2 regions of the Mesorhizobium sp. LCM 4576 genome follow, and region 2 is predicted to be linked to the other one. Evidence: predicted binding sites of a transcription regulator. Region 2 holds the regulator's gene; the other holds the start of a gene.
The links. The regulator HrcA, encoded in region 2, represses chaperone genes, less so after heat shock. The targets are predictions, from matches to a motif close to GTTAGCACTCNCNNNNNGNGAGTGCTAAC.
Positions count from the first base shown of each region.

Region 1: the regulator HrcA is predicted to act here: its motif matches at 3,798-3,826, upstream of groES (co-chaperone GroES).

Region 1 is NZ_MDDT01000047.1:25,246-30,161, reverse strand. Features, by position in the region: gene LCM4576_RS24055 (aspartate/glutamate racemase family protein) at 1-194, shown strand, start outside; gene alc (allantoicase) at 191-1,423, shown strand; gene groL (chaperonin GroEL) at 1,722-3,374, opposite strand; gene groES (co-chaperone GroES) at 3,437-3,733, opposite strand; gene LCM4576_RS24035 (methyltransferase type 11) at 3,963-4,763, opposite strand; gene LCM4576_RS24030 (hypothetical protein) at 4,838-4,916, shown strand, end outside.
Region 2 is NZ_MDDT01000023.1:29,231-31,450, reverse strand. Features, by position in the region: gene LCM4576_RS12890 (sorbosone dehydrogenase family protein) at 1-159, opposite strand, end outside; gene LCM4576_RS12885 (hypothetical protein) at 274-471, opposite strand; gene hrcA (heat-inducible transcriptional repressor HrcA) at 542-1,639, opposite strand; gene rph (ribonuclease PH) at 1,817-2,220, shown strand, end outside.

The DNA of each region.
Region 1 (4,916 bases), on a different contig from region 2:
TGCCGGTCATCGACGGTGTGGCGGCCGCGGTGCGGCTGGCCGAGGCGGTCGTCGGCCTCGGGCTCAAGACCAGTAAGGTCTCGACCTACGCGAAGCCGGAGGCCAAGCGCATCGACGGCTGGCCGCTGTCGGAGGCGTTGGGATTGGGGCCACGTCCGCAAGGGTTGGCGCTGCGCGCGGGAGGCCGGCGATGAACATGATCGAGAAAGGCCCGGCGCATGATGCTTACGCCATGCCCGAGCTGAAGGAGGATTTCGCTGCGGAGGTCGATCTTGCCTCGCGCTGGCTGGGTGGCAGCGTGCTCGCCGCGAGCGATGAGTCCTTCGGCGAGAAGGAGAGCCTGCTTACGCCGACGCCATCCGCTTTCATCCCGGGCAATTATGGACCGCGCGGCGAGATCGTCGACGGCTGGGAGACGAAGCGGCGCCGCGAGCCCGGCCACGATTGGGCGCTGATCCGGCTGGGTGCTGCCGGCATCATCACCGGCATCGATGTCGATACGTCCTTCTTCACCGGCAATTTTCCGACCACATGCCGCATGGAGGCCTGCGGCGTCGAAGCCTATCCCAGCCCGAAGGCGCTGCAATCGGCCGAGACCGAATGGATCGAGATCGTGCCGCGTTCGCCGCTCAAGGGCGACGCGCACAATCGCTTCGACGTTTCCGACCGCCGTCGCTTCACCCATGTGCGCCTCTCCGCCTTTCCAGACGGCGGCATCGCCAGGCTGCGCGTCTACGGCCATGTCCTGCCTGACCCGCGGACGTTCGACGGTCTCACTATCGACCTCGCCAGCCAGGACCATGGCGGCCAGGTGGTGACCAGCAGCGACGGCTTCTACACCTCGGCCGCGATGCTCAACCGTCCCGACAAGGCCCGCAACATGGGCGACGGCTGGGAAACGCGCCGCCGTCGCGACGACGGCAATGACCATGCCATCATCCGCCTGGCGCTGCCGGGCCATGTCAGGCTGGTCGAGATCGACACCGCGCATTTCAAATACAATGCTTCCGCCGAGGTAGCGCTCTCCGGCGCGGGGGAGGCGCTGCCTGGCGACGATGGCTGGCAGCCGCTGCTTACGCGCCGGCTGCTTCAGCCGGACACACGCCATGTCTTCCGTGTGGCGGAAACGAGCGAGCCGGTTTCTTACGTCAGGCTCGATGCCTATCCCGATGGCGGCATCTCGCGGGTGAGGCTGTTGGGCAAGGTCGACCCCGCCGCGCGTCGCGTCGCCGGCTATCGCTGGTTCAACGCGCTGCCGGCGGGACAGGCCATGCAGGTGCTTGCGGAGCAGGGTGTGGCCCGCGACCTCGCGGAACGGCTGATCGCTGCACGACCTCTGGCGGAAGGGGGCATCGCTTCTTTCGCTGGTGTCGGTTCAGTCGGCGTGAAGTCCATGCTGGATGGACCGGGCGATGAAGCCTGAAGGAAAGCTGGCGCTCAGCCTGAAGGCGCTGCGGCGACTTATTTTCACGGCGATGCAATTTCGTTTCGGAATGCCGATCAAACGCTGATCGCGCTGGCAAATCCTTCGCAAACAAAAAGGGCGCCTTTCGGCGCCCTTTCCATATGCGTCAGCTGGATAGCCTGGACTAGAAGTCCATGCCGCCACTCAAGCCCGCTTGCGGGCTTGAGCAATGTTAGTTGATGGGCGTGCTTTATGGACTTCCGATTGCGAATGATCTTGTCCGAAAAGTCTGCAACTTTTCGGGATCATTCGTCAATTAGAAGTCCATGCCGCCCATGCCACCCATGCCGCCGCCGGGCATGCCGCCCGGCATGCCGCCGGCAGCTTCCTTCTTCGGAGCTTCGGCGATCATGGCTTCGGTGGTGACCAGCAGGCCGGCGACCGAGGCCGCGTCCTGGAGAGCCGTGCGCACGACCTTGACCGGGTCGACGATGCCCATGGCGATCATGTCGCCATAGTCGCCGGTCTGGGCGTTGTAGCCGTAGGTCTGCGCCTTGTTCTCGAGGATCTTGCCCGCGACGATCGAGGCTTCAGCACCGGCGTTCGAAGCGATCTGGCGGGCCGGAGCCTGCAGGGCGCGACGGACGATGGCGATGCCAGCGGCCTGGTCCGCATTGGCGCCGGTGGCCTTGACGTTGGCCGAGGCGCGCAGCAGCGCCACGCCACCGCCGGCGACGATGCCCTCTTCCACGGCCGCACGGGTCGCGTTGAGCGCGTCGTCAACGCGGTCCTTCTTTTCCTTCACTTCCACTTCGGTCGCACCGCCGACGCGGATCACGGCAACGCCGCCGGCGAGCTTCGCCAGACGTTCCTGCAGCTTCTCCTTGTCGTAGTCCGAGGTGGTTTCCTCGATCTGCTGCTTGATCTGGGCGACGCGGCCCTGGATCTCGGCCTTTTTGCCGGCGCCGTCGACGATGGTGGTGTTCTCCTTGGAGATCGACACCTTCTTGGCGCGGCCGAGCATGTTGAGGCCGACATTCTCGAGCTTGATGCCGAGGTCTTCCGAGATGACCTGGCCACCGGTCAGGATGGCGATGTCTTCCAGCATGGCCTTGCGGCGGTCACCGAAGCCCGGAGCCTTGACGGCGGCGATCTTCAGGCCGCCACGCAGCTTGTTGACGACCAGCGTGGCCAGGGCCTCGCCTTCGACGTCTTCGGAGATGATGAGCAGCGGCTTCGAGGTCTGAACGACGGCTTCCAGGACCGGCAGCATGGCCTGCAGGTTGGAGAGCTTCTTCTCGTGCAGCAGGATGTAGGCGTCTTCCAGATCGGCGACCATCTTGTCGGCGTTGGTGACGAAGTAGGGCGAGAGGTAGCCGCGGTCGAACTGCATGCCTTCGACGACTTCCAGCTCGGTCTCGGCGGTCTTGGCTTCCTCGACGGTGATGACGCCTTCGTTGCCGACCTTCTGCATCGCTTCCGCGATCATCTTGCCGACCGACTCGTCGCCATTGGCCGAGATCGTGCCGACCTGCGCGACTTCCTCGGAGGTCTTGATCTTCTTGGCGGCCTTGCCGAGAGCGGTGACGACTTCACCGACGGCGAGGTCGATGCCGCGCTTGAGGTCCATCGGGTTCATGCCGGCGGCAACGGCCTTGTTGCCTTCCTGGACGATCGCCTGGGCGAGAACGGTCGCGGTGGTCGTGCCGTCGCCGGCGATGTCGTTGGTCTTCGAAGCGACTTCGCGGACCATCTGGGCGCCCATGTTCTCGAACTTGTCCTCGAGTTCGATCTCCTTGGCGACGGTGACGCCGTCCTTGGTGATGCGCGGGGCCCCGAACGACTTGTCGATGACGACGTTGCGGCCCTTCGGACCGAGGGTGACCTTCACCGCGTCGGCGAGGATGTTGACACCGCGCAGCATGCGCTCACGGGCGTCGCGGGAGAATTTTACGTCTTTTGCAGCCATAGTTAGCTCCTGACAGGGGCTCGGGAAGAGCCCGAAAACTCAGTTGATGGAGAGGCCGATGATCAGCCGATGATGCCCATGATGTCGGATTCCTTCATGATCAGAAGGTCTTCGCCATTGAGCTTGACTTCAGTGCCCGACCACTTGCCGAACAGGATGCGGTCGCCGGCCTTGACGTCCAGGGGCACGAGCTTGCCGCTTTCGTCGCGAGCGCCGGAGCCGACGGCGATGATCTCGCCTTCCTGCGGCTTCTCCTTCGCCGTGTCCGGGATGATGATCCCGCCGGCGGTCTTGGATTCGGATTCGACCCGGCGAACGACCACGCGGTCATGAAGCGGGCGGAACTTGGACTTTGCCATGTTGTCTTCCTCGAATGAGAACGGTGAGAACTGTTCCTCCATCCGGCGAGGCCGCCGGACATCAGTTAGCACTCACCAATGGCGAGTGCTAACGTGGCGCTGAAATAGGCTGGAGCCGTYCCGGAGTCAAGGCGCGCGCGAGGGGCAAGCGGCGCGAAATTTTTCTGCGGCGGAGCCTTGGGCAGAAACCCGGTGGCTGCCGCCAAGCATGGGCGAGCAATCCTGCCCGTTAGCCCGGGCACTTCGGCGAGCGCAGCACCAGCAGCGGGCAGCGTTCGGCCAGACCGTATGTGCCGCTCGAGGCCAGCCGGACATCATCGAAGAAGGTCCGGGCTTCCTCGGTCAGCYCTGCCGCGGGGGCGAAACTGTAGACGACAGACGAGTTCCGGTAGACGTCGATGGTTCCGATGACCGGCAATTCCCATCCGGTTCGAGCCGACAACTCTTCGCGGTTGGGAAACATCCTGTCGAATTGCTCGAGGATGCCGGTAACCGGAATCGTGTAGTCGGGCGCGCCGGCGATCGCGGTCATGGCCACGCGCCATTTGAGGTCGTGGAAGGTCGAGACGCCGCCGGCCAGCGCAAGGGCGCGGACTTCCCTTGGATCGTCGGGCGTTTCGGGCGAAGCATAAAGTCTGATGGCAGCCCGCCCGTCTGCTCTCAGGGTACGCGCGACCGACGCAAGCAATTTGCGCCTGAAGTCGGCGGCGCCGATGACCGAGAGGCACCCGTCGCCGATCAGTGCCTCGACGCTTGCATCGCCGAACGGCAAATCGAACCAGTCGCCTAGCACCGCCTTGCGCGTGTCGGTGTCGCCCGGCCAAATGCCGGCGATCATGTCGCAAGACTCGTCGACCGACGTCGTCGTGGCGCCAAGCCCGGCGAGTTCGGGTGTCACGCCGAACATGACGACATGCGATCGGCCAAGCCCGAGCTCGCGGTCGTAAGCCTCGACGACTTCCGGCGGRGGCCTCAGCGGCGATCCGAGCAACTGCCAATGCCTGCGAATTGCATTCCAATGCTCCGTCATGCAAGCCCACCCGCTTAGCGCTTTGTATTCGATCGAATAATAGAGGATGCTGAACAAGCCAAGTGGGGGCAAGCATGGCGCGCATCGCGGTGATCACGCATGAGTTGGACCGGTTCCAGGGCCGGCGCGGGCTGCTGATGCGCCGTGACAGCC
Region 2 (2,220 bases):
CTGATCTTGCGGCTTCAGCAGCCGGCGCACGCCCGGGCGGTCGGCCTTCCAGTCGCCGAAGGCCTTTTCACCGCTGAGCAGAGGCTGATCGGCCTGCTGTGCAAAGGCGCCGGTGGCAAAAACCAGCGCGAGGCCCGCAAGGCCGGCGATCCGCATCATGCTGTTCTCCGTCGTCTGCTAACGCGCCCCACTCGATCAGGCGCCAGAGACAGGACATATTGGGCAAGCGCTCGAAAAGAGAAGCTTGCGCGCGCGGATTTGTCCGAGCGCCGCTCAGGCCTCCTCGGCATCCAGGTCGTCGTCGAGGCGCTTTTCCAGCTCGACGAGGTCCGCCGGCAAGGGCAGGCCCATGGCGCGCAGCTCCCGCAATTTCTCGCGCAGCTGCTCCTGGATCTCGTGCTCGTCCTCGGGCTGGTTGATCATTTCCTGAAGCAGGAGGTCGATCTGGGCCTTGATTGCTTCCAGCGCCATTTTTTCTCCTCCGCAGCCACCTTAGGTGTGTCGAGATTCAGTGAGGCCGGCCTCACCTGAATCTCGATACCTAGCGGAGCATGCGCGAAATCAGCTGCGCCGTATAGTCGACCATCGGCACGATGCGGGCGTAATTCAGGCGCGTCGGGCCGATGACGCCGAGCGCGCCGACGACGCGGGCGTCCTTGTCGCGATAGGGGGCGACGACCAGCGACGAGCCGGACAGCGAAAACAGCTTGTTCTCCGAGCCGATGAAGATGCGCACGCCCGGCCCTTCCTCGGCGAGGTCGAGGAGCTGCAGCAGGCCGTCCTGGGTTTCGAGATCCTCGAACAGATGGCGCAGCAATTCGAGATCGGCCTGGGCGGTGACGTTTTCGAGCAGGTTGGCGCGGCCGCGCACGATGAGGCGCGCCGGCAGGCCGCTTTCGGCGCCGGCCCAGACCGCGAGGCCCTTCTCGACCAGATCCTGCGACAAGGTGTCGAGCGCCGCGCGGGTCTCCTCCTTGATTCGGGRGATCTCGACGCGCGCCTCGGCCAAGGTGCGGCCGCGGATATGGGCYTTGAGGAAATTGGAGGCTTCGTGCAGTTGCGACACGGTGATGCCGGCCGGCAGGTCGATCACGCGGTTCTCGACGTCGCCGTTCTGCGACACCAGCACGGCAAGCGCCTTGGTGGGCTCGAGCTGGATGAATTCGATGTGCTTCAGCGCCACCTCGTTCTTGGAGGCAAGCACGAGGCCGGCGCCGCGCGACATGCCGGACAGCATCTGGCTGGCCTCCGTCAGCATATGCTCCAGCGTCGCGCCCGAGCCGGAGGCGCGCACCTGCGCCTCGATGGRGCGGCGCTCGTCGTCGGATAGATCGCCGAGCTCCATGAAGGCGTCGACGAAGAAACGCAGCCCGGTCTGGGTCGGCAGCCGCCCGGCGGAAACATGCGGCGCGTAGATCAGCCCCAGATGCTCGAGGTCGCTCATCACGTTGCGGATGGTGGCCGGCGACAGCGAGGAGGGCAGGATGCGCGACAGGCTGCGCGAGCCGACCGGCTCGCCGTCGCGCAAATAGGAATCGACGATCCGCCGGAAGATATCGCGCGAGCGCATGTCGAGTGACTGAAGTACGGGCGACTGAAGCCCGGGACCTTGGGACGTCGGATCGACTGGCTTGTTCATTCCGGCGAGAAACCTCCTGCCGAAAAGATATAGACTTAAGCCACAGCGGCGCAACCCAGTGCCGCTTTTGCGATCAGGGTCCCGTGTTTGCGGTTACCCGGCCGTTTTCCTTTGCGACTTGCCCCGCATGCGTCTACAAGCCGCCGACGAATCCGGGAAAGAACAGAAAGAGCCTCGATGCGCCCCTCCAAACGCCAAGCCGACGAAATGCGCGCCATCTCCTTCGAGCGCGGCGTGTCCAAGCATGCCGAAGGCTCGTGCCTGGTGAAGTTCGGCGACACGCATGTGCTTTGCACCGCGAGCCTTGAGGAAAAAGTGCCGGCCTGGATGCGCAATTCCGGCAAGGGCTGGGTGACGGCCGAATACGGCATGCTGCCGCGCTCGACCGGCGAGCGCATGCGGCGCGAGGCTTCCGCTGGCAAGCAGGGCGGCCGCACGCTGGAGATCCAGCGGCTGATCGGCCGGAGCTTGCGCGCCGTGGTCGACCTGCAGGCACTGGGCGAACAGCAGATCACCGTCGACTGCGACGTCATCCAGGCCGATGGTGGCACCCGCACCGCCTCGATCACCGGCGGCTGGGT